2 regions of the Bradyrhizobium sp. CB2312 genome follow, and region 1 is predicted to be linked to the other one. Evidence: riboswitches for the same ligand, from Rfam matches in the RefSeq annotation. Region 1 holds a riboswitch; the other holds the start of a gene.
What was found. Region 1 has a riboswitch for S-adenosylmethionine ahead of QA642_RS05310 (homoserine O-acetyltransferase). Riboswitches for the same ligand answer to the same signal wherever they lie in the genome.
Positions count from the first base shown of each region.

Region 2: another riboswitch for S-adenosylmethionine. It lies ahead of QA642_RS03410 (O-succinylhomoserine sulfhydrylase); the one in region 1 lies ahead of QA642_RS05310 (homoserine O-acetyltransferase).

Region 1 is NZ_CP121668.1:1,118,237-1,125,725, reverse strand. It holds gene clpB (ATP-dependent chaperone ClpB) at 1-1,383, opposite strand, end outside; gene QA642_RS05330 (MOSC domain-containing protein) at 1,625-2,413, shown strand; gene QA642_RS05325 (TIGR02594 family protein) at 2,542-3,198, opposite strand; gene QA642_RS05320 (alpha/beta hydrolase) at 3,414-4,277, shown strand; gene metW (methionine biosynthesis protein MetW) at 4,394-5,056, opposite strand; gene QA642_RS05310 (homoserine O-acetyltransferase) at 5,072-6,274, opposite strand; SAM riboswitch at 6,366-6,445, opposite strand; gene QA642_RS05305 (chorismate mutase) at 6,648-7,489, shown strand, end outside.
Region 2 is NZ_CP121668.1:720,556-728,044, reverse strand. It holds gene QA642_RS03435 (hypothetical protein) at 1-216, shown strand, start outside; gene QA642_RS03430 (MATE family efflux transporter) at 213-1,658, opposite strand; gene QA642_RS03425 (hypothetical protein) at 1,995-3,047, opposite strand; gene QA642_RS03420 (PAS domain S-box protein) at 3,152-3,565, opposite strand; gene QA642_RS03415 (2'-deoxycytidine 5'-triphosphate deaminase) at 3,736-4,842, opposite strand; SAM riboswitch at 4,953-5,032, shown strand; gene QA642_RS03410 (O-succinylhomoserine sulfhydrylase) at 5,107-6,294, shown strand; gene QA642_RS03405 (SGNH/GDSL hydrolase family protein) at 6,420-7,412, opposite strand; gene QA642_RS03400 (SGNH/GDSL hydrolase family protein) at 7,425-7,489, opposite strand, start outside.

The DNA.
Region 1 (7,489 bases):
GGTGAGCGCCGCCGACTTCTCTTCGAGCTCGGCCAGCTCCTTCTCGAGCGCTTCGAGACGGGTCTTGGAGCCGGGATCGCTTTCCTTCTTCAGGGCCTCCTGCTCAATCTTGAGCCGGATGATCTCGCGGTCCAGCGAATCCAGCTCCTCCGGCTTGGAATCGACCTGCATCTTCAGCCGCGCCGCGGCCTCGTCCATCAGGTCGATCGCCTTGTCGGGCAGGAAGCGGTCGGTGATGTAGCGGTTGGACAGCGTCGCAGAGGCAACAAGTGCGGAATCGGTGATCCGCACGCCGTGATGCTGCTCGTACTTGTCCTTCAGGCCGCGCAGGATCGAGATGGTGTCCTCGACCGAGGGCTCGCTGACGAAGATCGGCTGGAACCGACGCGCCAGCGCGGCATCCTTCTCGACGTGCTTCTGGTACTCGTCGAGCGTGGTCGCGCCGATACAATGCAGCTCGCCGCGGGCGAGCGCGGGCTTGAGCAGGTTGGAGGCGTCCATCGCGCCGTCAGCCTTGCCGGCGCCGATCAGCGTGTGCATCTCGTCGATGAACAGGATGAAATTGCCCTCGCTCGCGGTCACCTCCTGGAGCACGGCCTTCAGCCGCTCCTCGAACTCACCGCGGTATTTTGCACCGGCGATCAGCGCACCGAGGTCGAGCGACAGCAGCTTCTTGTCCTTCAGTCCCTCCGGCACGTCGCCGTTGACGATGCGCAGCGCGAGCCCTTCGGCGATGGCGGTCTTGCCGACGCCGGGCTCACCGATCAGGACGGGGTTGTTCTTGGTCCGGCGCGACAGCACCTGGATGGTGCGGCGGATCTCCTCGTCGCGGCCGATGACCGGGTCGAGCTTGCCGTCGCGCGCAGCCTGGGTCAGGTCGCGGGCATATTTCTTCAGCGCGTCATAGGCGTTCTCGGCGGTCGCAGAGTCCGCCGTGCGGCCCTTGCGCAGCGCCTCGATCGCAGCGTTGAGATTTTGCGGGGTGACACCGCCCTTGGCGAGAATGCTACCTGCCTCGCTGGTCTTCTCCAGCGTGAGACCGAGCAGCAGCCGCTCGACGGTGACGAAGCTGTCACCGGCCTTCTCGCCGGCCTTTTCGGCGGCATCAAAGGTGCGGGCGAGCTCGGGCGCGAGATAGATCTGCCCGGCACCGCCGCCACTGACCTTCGGCACCTTGTTCAGGGCGTCCTCGGTCGCCTTCAGGATTGCACGGGAATTGCCGCCAGCGCGGTCGATCAGACCGGCAGCGAGCCCCTCATTGTCGTCCAGCAGGACCTTCAGCACATGCAGGGTGGAAAACTGCTGGTGCCCCTCGCGCACCGCGAGCGACTGCGCGGACTGGATGAAGCCCCTGGAGCGTTCGGTATACTTCTCGATGTTCATTTCTTTTCTGTCCCTCGGCCTGCCCCTGGGGCCCTCTAAGGCACCCCAAACGGCATCTTCACTGGGTTTCCGCTGACCGCGTTGACGTTCCTCAACCGGCAGCGGTCGTTATCAGCCGGCGCTGGCGCCGGCCTGACCCAGATGTGGGAAGCGTGCCCCCGGATCGAAAGAGGCGACTTCACAATTTCGTGCGCCGATCCGCCAGCTTGGCGGGGCGCGGTCGAATCCCTTAAGTAGCGGCATGACAGCCAACCAGACCGCCGAGATCACCGGCCTCTACCGCTATCCAATCAAGGGCCTGACGCCGGAGAGCCTGCCCCGGGTGCCTTTGCGGGTTGGCCAGACCCTGCCCGCCGACCGCCGCTATGCCATCGAGAACGGCCCGAGCGGGTTCGACCCTGAAGCCCCCGAGTGGAAGCCGAAAATCCAGTTTCTGATGCTGGCGCGCAATGAGCGGCTGGCGTCGCTCGACAGCCGTTTCGAGGACGCGACCAACCGCCTGACCATCCGCAAGGACGGCCAGATCGTCGCCAGCGGCGATCTCGAGACCGCCGCCGGGCGGGCCGCCATCGAGAGCTACTTCACCGAGAATTTCCAACCGGAGCTGAAAGGGCCGCCCAAGGTCCTGTCCGGCCGCGACCACAGCTTTTCCGACGTCGCCCGCAAGGTCGTATCCATCATCAATCTCGACAGCGTCCGCGCCATCGAGACCATGCTCGGCGGCACTACCGTGCATCCGCTGCGCTTCCGCGCCAATCTCTATGTGAAGGGCTGGCCGGCCTGGTCGGAGCTCGACCTCGTCGGCCAAACGCTCGCGATCGGGCAAGCCCGGCTGAAAGTGGTCAAGCGCATCGTCCGCTGCCCGGCCACCAATGTCGACCCGGTGACCGCCGCGCGCGACCTCGAAATTCCGCCGACGCTCTCGCGCCATCTCGGCCACATGGATTGCGGCATCTATGCCGAGGTGATCGAAGGTGGCGAGATCGGCGTGGGGGATGCGGTCGCGGTGGAACAGCCGAAGCTGATGTGAGCTAGTACCGCTGCCGTAGGGTGGGCAAAGGCGCTCTTGCGCCGTGCCCACCATTTTATCGAACGGACGGAAGTGGTGGGCACGCTTCGCTTTGCCCACCCTACGGCACTCCCGCTACGGCTCCGTCGTTAGTTCGGCATCACATACGCATAGATGCGGCCGTGCGAGACCGGCGCTTCGCGGACGCGATTGCCGTTGTTGCCGGAGATCATGATCGGATTGCCTTGCGCGTCGATGCCGGTGATGATGCCGACATGGCCGCCGCGGCGACCGCGCGACATCACCGCGATGGCGCCGACCTGCGGACCGGAGACACGGGTGCCGTACCGCGCGAACGAGCTCGCCATGTCGGAGCCGGTGCCGCGATGGCCGGTATGCTCCAGCACCATGTTCATGAAGCGCGCGCACCACAGGCTGCCGCGTCCCGTCGGGTTGCCGCCGAGATGGCGGCGCGCCTCGGACACGAGGCCCGATCCGCTACTGAGGCCGCCACCGCTCATGGCGTTGCTGGCCATGCCGCCGCCGTTGGCGTTCGGATCGTAGCTGGCCTTCGTGTCGGCAAAGCCGCTAGCCTGCAACTGCGCCGCGCTACGCGCGAAGCGCGAGCTGCGGGCATGGTGGCGATAATGATGATGTCTGGCATGGTGCACGTAACCGTGCCGCTCTGCGCTATGACGATGATGTGGCCGCGCTGAGGCCTGAGAAACGAACGCGGCAACCGCCGCAAAGAAGAACGCCAGCGCGACAACACAACGCGACAGGCGGTACGCAAACAACTCAACCATTCTTCATCCTTAGTTACACCCCCACTTCCCGTCGGCCCGTGCGGTGGCCGACATCCGCCGGGCCGTAAAGCTTCCGGATGTGGCGAGAAAAAGACTGCCACGCCGGCGAATGGCTGCGATGATTTTGCATTGGAGCTGGCCTGAGGCTGCCGCATTGCGGACAACACCATTAACTGCGATCCTTCGCGCGCGGCTTGAACAGAGGGAAACAGTTAATGCCCCACGCCACGACCAGGGATGACGTCCGCATCTATTTCGAAGAGGCGGGCCAGGGAACGCCGATTATTTTTCTGCACGAATTCGCGGCCGACTACACCAATTGGGAGCCGCAGATGCGCTACTTCTCGCGCGGCCACCGCTGCATCACCTATTCCGCGCGCGGCTACACGCCGTCCGATGTGCCCGATGGCGAGGTCTACACCTACACGCACTTCTACACCGACGCGCTCGCGGTGCTCGATCATCTCGGGATCGAGCGCGCGCATCTCGTCGGGCTCTCGATGGGCGCCTATTCGTCGCTCCAGATCGGACTGAACGCGCCGCATCGCGCGCTGTCGATGACGCTCACCGGCGTCGGCTCCGGCTCGGAGCTCGAAAATCTCGACGCCTGGCGCAAGCAGTGCCGCGCAAACGCCGAGCAGTTCGAGACACTGGGCTCCGCGGAGGTCGCCAAAGTCACGCGCGAGGCGCCGAGCCGGATACCCTTCCTGGTCAAGGACCCGCGCGGCCACGCCGATTTCTACACCGCGCTGGCGCGCCACGATTCAAGGGGATCGGCGCGCACGATGCGCGGCTTCCAGGGTGGCCGCCCCTCGATCTACACGCTGACGGATGCGATCAGAGCCGCGACAACGCCGGCACTGATTATCTGCGGCGACGAGGATGATCCGTGCGTCGGTGCGAGCCTGTTTTTGAAGAAACATCTGCCGGCTGCCGGCCTCGCGATGTTTCCCAAGTCCGGCCACGTGCTCAATCTCGAAGAGCCCGCACTGTTCAACGAGAGCGTGGAGCGGTTCGTGACGCTGGTGGAAGCGGGACGATGGCCGGTGCGTGATCCAAGGTCGCTGGCGGCGCATTAGAGCCGCGACATCGCCACACGCTCCGTCATTGCGAGGAGCTCTTGCGACGAAGCAATCCAGACTGCCTCCGCAGAAAGATCCTGGATTGCTTCGCTGCGCTCGCAATGACGGAGAAACTATTTCCGCCCGCCGCGGCTGAGCAGAAACACGCCCTGCTCGCCGAACATGTTCCACACCCACCATGGCAACCGCAGCCGCAGCGGACGACCGTAGAGGTCGAGCGCCTCGGCGCGCTCCATCTTGACGCCGATCGCGTCGCAGAGCTCGACGAAATCCTTGATGGTGCAGAAATGGATGTTGGCGGTGTCGTACCAGGTCGCGGGCAAATTCTCCGTGCGTGGCATGTGGCCGCCGATCAGGAGCTGGAGCCGCATCTTCCAGAAGCCGAAATTCGGGAACGACACGACGGCGCGGCGGCCGATGCGCAGCAAATTCTCCAGCACCACGCGCGGCTGCCGCGTCGCCTGCAGCGTCTGCGACAGGATCACGTAGTCGAAGGCGTCGTCGGGATAATTGACGAGGTCGGTGTCGGCGTCGCCCTGCACCACCGCGAGGCCCTTGGCGACGCAGCGGTTGACGCCCTCACGCGACAATTCGATGCCGCGGCCGTCGATGCCGCGCGTCTCCAGCAGCTGAAGCAGGTCGCCGTCGCCACAGCCGACGTCGAGCACTTTGGAGCCGGGCTTGACCATCTCGGCGACCAGCAGATGGTCGGCGCGGAAATGAGCGGATTGCTCCGCGGTGAAACCGTTCAGCGGCAGCACTTCCTGTACAGACATCGCGAGCGGTCCTTGTCAGTCGTTCTTGCCGGTCAGCCCGCGCGCCTTGCCCGCCGATTGCAGGAAGGCGCGGGAGATGTCGAAGAATTCGGGCACGTCGAGAAGGAAGGCGTCATGGCCGCGATCGGTTTCGATCTCGGCGAACGACACCCGCGCGCTCGACGCGTTCAGCGCATGCACCAGCGCGCGCGATTCCGAGGTCGGGAACAGCCAGTCGCTGGTGAAGGACACCACGCAGAATCGGGTCTGGATGCCGGCAAACGCTTTCGCCAGCACGCCGCCGTGATCGGCGGCGATGTCGAAATAATCCATCGCGCGGGTCAGGTAGAGATAGGAGTTGGCGTCGAAGCGCTCGACGAAGGAGGAGCCCTGGTAGCGCAGATAGGACTCGACCTGGAAGTCGGCGTCGAACGAGAAAGTCGGCAGCTCGCGATCCTGCATGCGCCGGCCGAATTTCCGGTGCAGAGCAGCGTCTGACAGATAAGTGATGTGCGCGGCCATGCGCGCGACCGCGAGGCCGCGATGCGGATGAAGGCCGCGATCGGCATAGCCGCCATTGTGCCAGTCAGGGTCGGCCATCACAGCCTGGCGGCCGAGCTCGTGGAAGGCGATGTTCTGCGCCGAGTGCCGCGTCGAACAGGCGATCGCGAGCGCAGAGAACACGCGGGCAGGATAGGCCGCGGTCCATTGCAGCACCTGCATCCCGCCCATCGAGCCGCCGACCACAGCGAACAGCGTGTCGATGCCGAGCCGGTCGACCAGCATCGCCTGCGCGCGCACCATGTCTGGGATGGTGATCACAGGAAAATCCAGCCCCCACACCTTGCCGGTGGCGGGATTGATCGAGGCCGGCCCCGTCGAGCCCATGCAGCCGCCGATCACGTTGGAGCAGATGATGAAGTAGCGGCTGGGATCAATGGGGCGGCCCGGGCCGACCAAGGTGTCCCACCAGCCGGGCTTGCCGGTGACGGGGTGCAGATTGGCGACGTGCTGGTCGCCGGTCAGCGCATGGCAGATCAGGATGGCGTTGGAGCGATCGGCATTGAGCTCGCCATAGGTCTGGTAGGCGATCTGGAACGGCGCCAGATCGACGCCGCAATCGAGCCGCAGCGGCTGGTCTGCGCCAAAACGCGCGACCTGCGAACTCGGGTGATCGACCTCGTGCGAGCGCTCATCGGCGCTGATCGCAGGACTCGGAATCGACTTGACGCTACCCATCTGACCATCGACCTCGTTTGCGATCGGACTTCAGACCGCCACTTGCATCAGGCCATGAAAAACCCGGCCTGAACGATAGGTTCGGCCGGGATCGGAAGCGTCCCCGGCCTGTTTAGCGAGTTTTTTAACGTGGCTGCAAGCCGGCCGGCTCAAATGACCACGGAACAGGCAAAACCTACTGTCTTGGGCGGTTTTCGTCAAGTCGCGGCCCGGATTAACCAAAATCGTCCTTGAAACGCTCGGCGAAAAGGTCGTCATTTCTCTTTGCTTTCGCCGCCCTGACTGCCTAATCAGGACATCGACCGCAGCGGAATCCGGCTTGCCCATCCCGCATTGGAACGCCTCTCAACAGCACTGAACCCATCTGGCAGATATGTCCCAACGTCCGCCCGCGCCACCATCGCTCCAGGAATTACGCAAGGAGATCGACGCGATCGACGCGGACATGCATCGCCTGCTGATGCAGCGCGGCGACATCATCGACCGCCTGATCCAGGTGAAGCAGACCCAGGAGGTCGGCTCGGCGTTCCGGCCCGCACGCGAGGCCTCGATGATGCGCGAGATCGTGCAGCGGCATCGCGGCATCCTGCCGCTCGACACGGTCGAGAGCATCTGGCGCGTCATCATTTCCACCTTCACCTATGTCCAGGCGCCGTTCTCCGTGCATGCCGACATCTCGGTGAGCGAGCCGGCGATGCGCGATTCCGTGCGCTTCCATTTCGGCTTCACGGTTCCTTACGTCGCGCATTTCAGCGCGCAGGCTGCGGTCGAGGCGGTGGCGAAATCCAAGGGCGATCTGGCGCTGGTCTCGGCGACATCGAGCCGCACGCCGTGGTGGCTGGAGCTGGAAGCGCGGGGCGCGCCAAAGATCATTGCGCGCATGCCCTTCGTCGAGCGTGCCGACCATCCGGCGTCGCTGCCGGTGTTCGCGATCTCGCGCGTCGCCGACAGCGCCGTGGTGACAGAGGTCGAGACCTTCAGCGTGCGCGTGTCCGGGTGGAACGCCGAGGTCGCGCGCGCGCTGTCGCCGCTCGCCGACATCGTGGCGGTGCCCGATACCGCCTTCGACGGTGCGGCGCTGCTGGTCTCGGTCACATCAGACACCAGCATCGACAAGATCAGGGCTGCCCTGATCGAGGCGGGGGCCTCGGTGCGCTCCACGGCCCTCGTCGGCAGCCACGCAACGCGCTATACGGTGGCCCCGATCGGGCCGAA
Region 2 (7,489 bases), 400 kb from region 1:
GGCAATCTCGGCGGTGGGTTCGGCGCGCCCCATTACGGCGGCAACATGCCGATGGGCGGCGGCACCATGCCGGCCGGCTTCGGCGGCATGGGTGGCGGCGATATCATGGGCATGCTCGGCGGCGCCGGCGGCGGCGACATGATGGCGATGATCCCGCAACTGATGCGGCTCGCCAATGCCGGCGGTGGCGGCCATCGCCGCCACAGGCATCGCTAATCCACCGCGCCCGACAGCGCCGGCCTGATCGCCGGCTTGCTGTCGCGCGGTCCCCAGCGCGTCAGCACGACGCTGGAGCAGGAGAGCACGCCGAGCACGACCATCGAGCTCGCGGCCAGCCAGAAGAAGCTCTGCGCGGTCGCCTCATGCGTCGACAGCCACCAGCCGGCGGCCGAGATGTAGATCAGCCGCGCGGTCTGCGCCAGCACCGGGCCGATCACCTTCGCCGCGCCTTGCGAGGAGAAATACATCGTCGTTGCAAGGCCGAAGAACGCGTAGAACGGCCCGACCGTCGAGAGATATTGATGGCTCGCCGCGCGCACCGCCGCGCTGTCGGTGAAGATGTTGACCCAGAGATCGGGAAAGATCGCAACCAGGCATGCCGGCGTACCGACGGCCACGAAGGCGGCGGCACTGGCGATCCAGGCGATGCGCCTCGCCCGCGCGATGCGGCCCGCGCCGATCGCCATGCCGACCATCGGCACGCAGGCGATGCCGAACGAGAACGCGATCGAGGTCAGCAAAAATTCCAGACGTGCGCCGATGCCGTAGCCGGCGAGGATCGCGGTGCCGAACTTCGCCAGCATGTGAGTGAAGATCGAGATCGTCAGCACCGATTGCAGCGGCGAGAAGCAGGCGATGGCGCCGACCTTCAGGATGTCGAAAAACATCGCCCATTGGATGCGAAGCCCGCGCAGCTTCGGTGCGATCCGCGCGCGGCCGGAGAACAGGTACCAGCTCATGATGCAGATGTTCATGGTGTAGGCGATCAGCGCACCGGCGGCGACGCCGCGCATGCCGAGCTGCGGCACCGGGCCGAGTCCGAGGCCGAGCGTGCCGCCGAGCACGATCTGCCAGACCGCGGAGTTGAGGATGAGGAACGACGGCAGCTTCATATTGCCGGTGCCACGCAGCACGCCGGCCATGGTGTTGAGCAGCCAGGGCAGCACGGCGCCGCCGAAAAACACCTGCGTGTAGGCGATGGCATGCGTCAGCACATCGCCACGACCGCCGAGCATCTCGAGCACCCTGGGCCCGAAGATCAGCATGCCCAGCATGAAGACGAGGCCGAAGCTGATGCCGATCAGCATCGCATGCACGGCGAGCGTGCCCGCGCGCTCACGGTCGCCGGCGCCGAGCGCGCGTGCGATGGCGGAAGCCACCGCGCCGCCCATGGCGCCGCCGGACATCGTCATGGTCAGGATCACTGTCGGAAACACCAGCGCCATCGCCGCCAGCGCCTCGACGCCGAGCCGGCCGATATAGGAGGTCTCCGCGATCACCGTACAGGTGCCGGCCGACAGCGCGATCACGTTGGGCCAGGCGAGCGAGAGCAGCGTGCGCAGGATCGGCCCGTCGGTCAGCGCGCTCTTCACGGGCGGCGGAGGCGGTGGCAGCGGGCGCTCTTGCTCATCGACCGGGATTTCGGCGATGTCGGACATGTCCTCTCCCGGGCGCAGGCGCCATTTGCGGCGCGGCAATGAACAGGTGTGCCAATCAATGTCTTCGCGCGGAAGGCGCTGCGGCGGTTGTTAGCACGGCAATTGCCGATTCCTCCTGCGCCGGGTGCAGGCGTGCCCTGCGGCAGCGCATTCCAGCCCGTGGAATTGCGGCTCCTCTCCGTCTCCCCGTTCTTACGGGGAGAGGGTCGGGGGAGGGGCCCTATCCGCAAGGAAGGTGACAGCTAGACTCGCGGAGAGTCCCCCTCACCCGCCGCGCTACGCGCGTCGGCCTCTCCCCGCACGCGGGGAGAGGCGAATTGCGCGGCGCCAGCGCGGCTAGTCGATCGTCCAGACCAGCGGCGGACGCCCGCCCGCGGCGGCGCGCATCTGCACGCCGATGTGCCGGCCGCATCCCGCGGCGAGGCCCTCGAACAAACCCTCGAGCACCTTGGCGCAGGCGCGATGATAGTCGGCGACATCGTCCATCAGCTTCCAGCTCCGCTGGCCGATTTCGAAGCTGCCTTCGGACTGCGTGGTGTCGGCAACGTCATCCTGCGCGGCGAACAATGCATTGAGGAACGCTGCGAACTCGCCCGCGCCACCGCGGCTCATCGACAGCGCCGCCGCGACCTCGTCGAAATACTGCATGCCGATCAGCTTGCCCGTGAGACGCAGGAGATAGCCGGCATCCTCCGGCCCAAACAACTGCACCATCACGGGAGCGGCGGTGCGCACATATTCCATGGCGTAGTTGCGATAGGCTTTTTCAAGCCGCGGCTTTGGCCAGCTCGCAACCGGCAGAGCCGGCGCGGTCCTGGCATCGAACAGCGGCGCCTCCAGATGCCGCGCAAAGACGAGGCGCTGGTCGAGTTCGAGCGGATGGTCATATTGATGATAGTAGCCTTCGAGCCCGTCCTGGCCGTCGACGCTCTGCTTGGTGCAGACGAAGCCGAGCCTGATATCGCCGAGCGCGACGCCGTTGTTGGCGTGCCAGCCGCGCAGCATCGCGCGGCTCACCTCGCCCGGCACGCCGCAGATCGCGGTGCCCTTCCAGATCCAGCGCGGCGGTGGATAGCGGATCCAGGCCTTGATGTCGCTCTCATACATGTATTCGACATGCACGCCGCCAATCCAGTTGGAGAGGTAGTGATATTGCGCGGCAGCCACCGCCGGCGGCAGATGATCGATCCCGAGTTTCTTGAGCCCCGGCAGGAAGCGCTCCTGCTGCTGGCGGCGGAACACGCGGAAGACAAACTCCGCCGCATCCGCCGTGCCGCGTCGCGTGACGACGGTAAGGATGAGGCCGGTGAAGTAAGCGTGGTAGAGATCGGCGACCGCGCGCCAGCGCTTCCATTGGGCTTCCTGCGCGGCATCTGATGCGGCAGTCATGTTCGCTCCCGATCGTTGTTGCGATCGAGTGTGTCACTGCCTCCGGTGACAGACAAGTTCACGTGGATGCAAGGCCCTCTGCACGACAGCCCGTCAATTCCGCATCACGAATTTTGTACGGCTTTCGCGGCACGCTCGCGCTCGACGCGCTCGGTGACGTCGCGTGCCATCGCCACCGATCCCTGCACCGCGCCGCCGGAATCCCGCACCAGCGCGAAGGTCATCTCGATGTAGAGCTTGCGCCCGCTCTTGTGCAGCGCGCGGGTCAGCGTCGGCTTGCCCGCAAGCTTCATCGTCCCGCTCGCGAGCGCAGCCTCAAAACCCTTCCAGTGCGCGGCGCGCAGATGTTCGGGAATGATGAAGTCGAGGTTCTGGCCGAGCGCTTCGTCGGCGGAGAAACCGAACAGCGCGGCCGATGCGCGATTCCAGCGCGTGATCGTGCCGGAGCGATCCGAATAGATCAGCGCGTCCGCGACGTCGTTGAGGATGTTTGCGTCGAGTTGGGATTGATCGGTCATGGCGCCACCTCGCATGATGCCGGATTTCGTTGCGCATCCTGCCACACGTTCGCTGTGATCGCCCGACTTGATCGGGCGATCCGGTATTCCGAGACAGCAGTGATCAAATCGCGAGGCTGCGGCGTACTGGATGCCCCGGTCAAGCCGGGGCATGAGAGTAGAGTGTGTAGCTACACCCGAAAATGCTTCGATAGTTTGAGGCCCTGCGCCTGGTAGTTGGAACCGATGCGCTGGCCGTACATCGCGTCGGGGCGGGCCAGCATCTTCTCATAGACGAGGCGGCCGACGATCTGGCCGTGCTCGAGGATGAACGGCACCTCGCGCGAGCGCACCTCCAGCACGGCGCGGGCGCCTTGGCCGCCGGCGCCGGCATAGCCGAAGCCGGGATCGAAGAAGCCGGCATAGTGCACGCGGAATTCGCCGACCAAGGGATCGAACGGCACCATCTCCGCGGCGTAATCGGGCGGCACCTGCACCGCCTCCTTGGAGGCGAGGATGTAGAACTCGCCGGGATCGAGGATCAGGCTGCCGTCGGGACGCGCCGAGATCGGCTCCCAGAAATCTTCCACCGCGTAGCCGGCGCGGCGATCGACGTCGACGACGCCGGTGTGGCGCTTGGCACGGTAGCCGACGAAGCCATTGGCCTTCTCGCCGGAGAGATCGACCGAGACGGCGACGCCGCCGGAGAGATCGGCATCGTCGATGTCGACGAGGCGCTCAGTGGCATGCAGGCCGTCGAGCTCGTCGGCATTGAGGATGGCGTCACCGGTGCGGAAGCGCACCTGCGACAGGCGCGAGCCTTCGCGCACAAGCACCGGAAACGTCTTCGGGCTGATCTCGGCATAGAGCGGGCCGTGATAGCCAGCGCCGATCATGTCGAAGCGGCGGGTGCCGTCGGCGATGACGCGGGTGAAGACGTCGAGCCGGCCGGTCGAGCTCTTGGGGTTCGCGGCCGCAACGATCTCCGGCGGCAGCGCCAGGCTCTCCAGCAGCGGCACGATGTAGACGCAGTTGGTCTCCAGCACCGCACCGTCGGCGAGGCTGAACTCATGCAGCTTCAATTCGTCGATGCGCTCGGCGACGGTGGCGCCGGGTCCCGGCAGGAAGCTGGCACGGACGCGATAGGCGATGTCGCCGAGGCGCAGATCGAGGCTCGCCGGCTGGATCTGGCTCTCGACGAAATCGTATGCGGGCAGGATGAGGCCCGCTTCCGCCATCGCCGCGATCATGCGGTCGGGCAGGATACCATTGGCGTCGGCGGCAACCGTAAAGCTCAACCGGGGGTCCTCATCAAGGGGCAAACGCATCCGGACATGCCGGAAATACTAGCCTTTTACGGCTATCCGATGGACGCCTTGACGGAAAGGGCATTGCGGAATATGAGCATCACTTATCCCGTGGTGATTTGAGCCGGCCGGCTTGCAGCCACGTTAAATAAGTCGCTAAACAGGCCGGGGACCTCTGTGATCCCGGCCCGTGGAGATATCCAGGCCGGTTTTTTTGTGGCCGTTTTCAACGAGACGGTCATGTCGGAGGGTCCTATGTCGAAGTCGCCTGCCACCTACCGCCCCGAAACCCGCCTGGTCCATTCCGGCACCCTGCGCTCGCAATATGGCGAGACGTCGGAGGCGCTGTTTTTGACGCAAGGCTACGTCTACAACAGCGCCGAGGAGTGCGAGGCGCGGTTCAAGGGCGAGGACCCCGGCTTCATCTATTCGCGCTACTCCAACCCGACCATCGCGATGTTCGAGCGCCGCATGATCGAGCTCGAGGGCGCCGAAGCCGCCCGCTCGGCGGCCACCGGCATGGCCGCGGTGACCACCGCGATCCTGGCGCCGCTGAAGGCCGGCGATCACGTGGTCGCTTCCCGCGCGCTGTTCGGCTCGTGTCTTTACGTCATTCAGGATCTGCTGCCGCGCTATGGCATCGAGACCACGCTGGTCGACGGAGCCAATCTCGATGAATGGCAACGCGCGGTGAAGCCGAACACCAAGACGTTCTTCCTGGAGAGCCCGACCAACCCGACGTTAGATGTGCTCGACATTCCCGGTATTGCCGAGATCGCGCACAAGGGCGGCGCGCGGCTCGTCGTCGACAACGTGTTCGCGACGCCGATCTGGCAGAGCCCGCTGGCGCTCGGTGCCGACGTCGTCGTCTATTCCGCGACCAAGCACATCGACGGCCAGGGCCGTTGTCTCGGCGGCATCATCCTGTCGTCGGAAGCCTTCATCGCCGAGCACATCCACAATTTCATGCGCCAGACCGGCCCGTCGATCTCACCGTTCAACGCGTGGGTCCTGCTCAAGGGCCTGGAGACGCTGGGCGTGCGCGTGCGCGCGCAGACCGACACGGCGGCGCGGATCGCCGAGGTGCTGGCGAGCCATCCGAAGATCTCGCGGCTGGTCTATCCCGGCCGCGCCGATCATCCGCAGCCGGCGCTGGTGAAAAAGCAGATGCGCGGCGGCTCGACGCTGGTCGGCTTCGAGGTCAAGGGCGGCAAGGCCGCGGCGTTCCGCGTGCTCAACGAGCTGAAGCTTGCGAAGATCTCGAACAATCTCGGCGATGCCAAGAGCCTCGTCACGCATCCGGCGACCACGACGCATCAGCGCCTGAAGCCGGAAGACCGCGCCGCGCTCGGCATCAGCGAGGGATTCATCCGCTTCTCGGCCGGGCTCGAGCATGCGGATGATCTGATCGAGGATCTGACGGCGGCGCTGGAGAAGGCGTGACCGGCGAGTCAAGGGCTCGGTCTCGTAGGGTGGGCAAAGCGAAGCGTGCCCACCATTCACAATCTCGATGCCGATGGATGGTGGGCACGGCGCTTCACGCCTTTGCCCACCCTACGGCAGCGGAGTTACATCGGCCGATACGTCCGCACGTCCGCGGGCACGTTCACGCCGATCTTGATCTGGCCGACCGAGCGGATGATGTCGTCGCCGAGCAGCTGGGCGAAGCAGGCATAGCCCCAATCGTTCATGTGCAGGCCGTCGGAGATCACGAAGCTCTCGACGGGGATCGACTGCTTCTCGTGCCAGTCGCGCATCACCTCGAAGCGCGGGAAGATGCCGACGTGACGGAGCTCGGCGACCTTGCCGAGCAGCTTCACCATCTTGCCGGCGCTCTCGGCGCGCTGGTTCACGGCCGGCGAATATTGCGGATCGACCAGCACGATGTCGGCGCCGCCGGCGGCCTGGATGCGGCTGATGCCGTCCTCGACCATCTTGGCGGTGTCGCCGGGATCGAGATTGCGCAGCACGGCGTTGGTGCCGACCTGCCAGATCACCAGATCCGGATGCACGTCGATCACCTCCTTCTGGAGGCGCTTCATCATCTCGGGCGCGTCCTCGCCGCCGACGCCGGCATTGACGACGGTGATGTCGGCGGTCGGATATTGCCGGCGCAGCTGCGCGGCGAGACGGTTCGGATAATTGAACTCCGGCGAGCTCGCGCCAAATCCCGCGGTCGACGACGAGCCGAACGCGACGATGAGGACGGGCTGGCCGGCAACGAGCTTGCTTGCGACATGCGGCAGCGAGCCCATCGCCTTCGAAGCGCCCTTGGGCGGCAGACAGGGCACGCGGCTGAAGATGTCGCCGGCGGATTTCGCGACCTGCTTCACCTTGTCGATGGCGCGCGAGGTGATGCCACGCTGCTCGTGTGACGTCACGGCGACCGTGGTCTGGGCAGGCGATGCGGGAGCGGAATTAGCCGATTGTGCGGGCGCGGGCGTCGCCTGCGCGGCTTGCGCCTGCGCGCGCGACTGCGAGGCCGGGATCAGCAACAGCAGCGCTGCCGCTGCGGGCGCAGCCAGCGATGCCGTCAGGCAAAAAGGGCGGAAGGTACTCATTAACGCTAGTCCTCAATTCTGCTGCTGGGCCGGCCCTAAATGGGCAGCGTCGACCACGAACTGTGCCAACGCCCGGC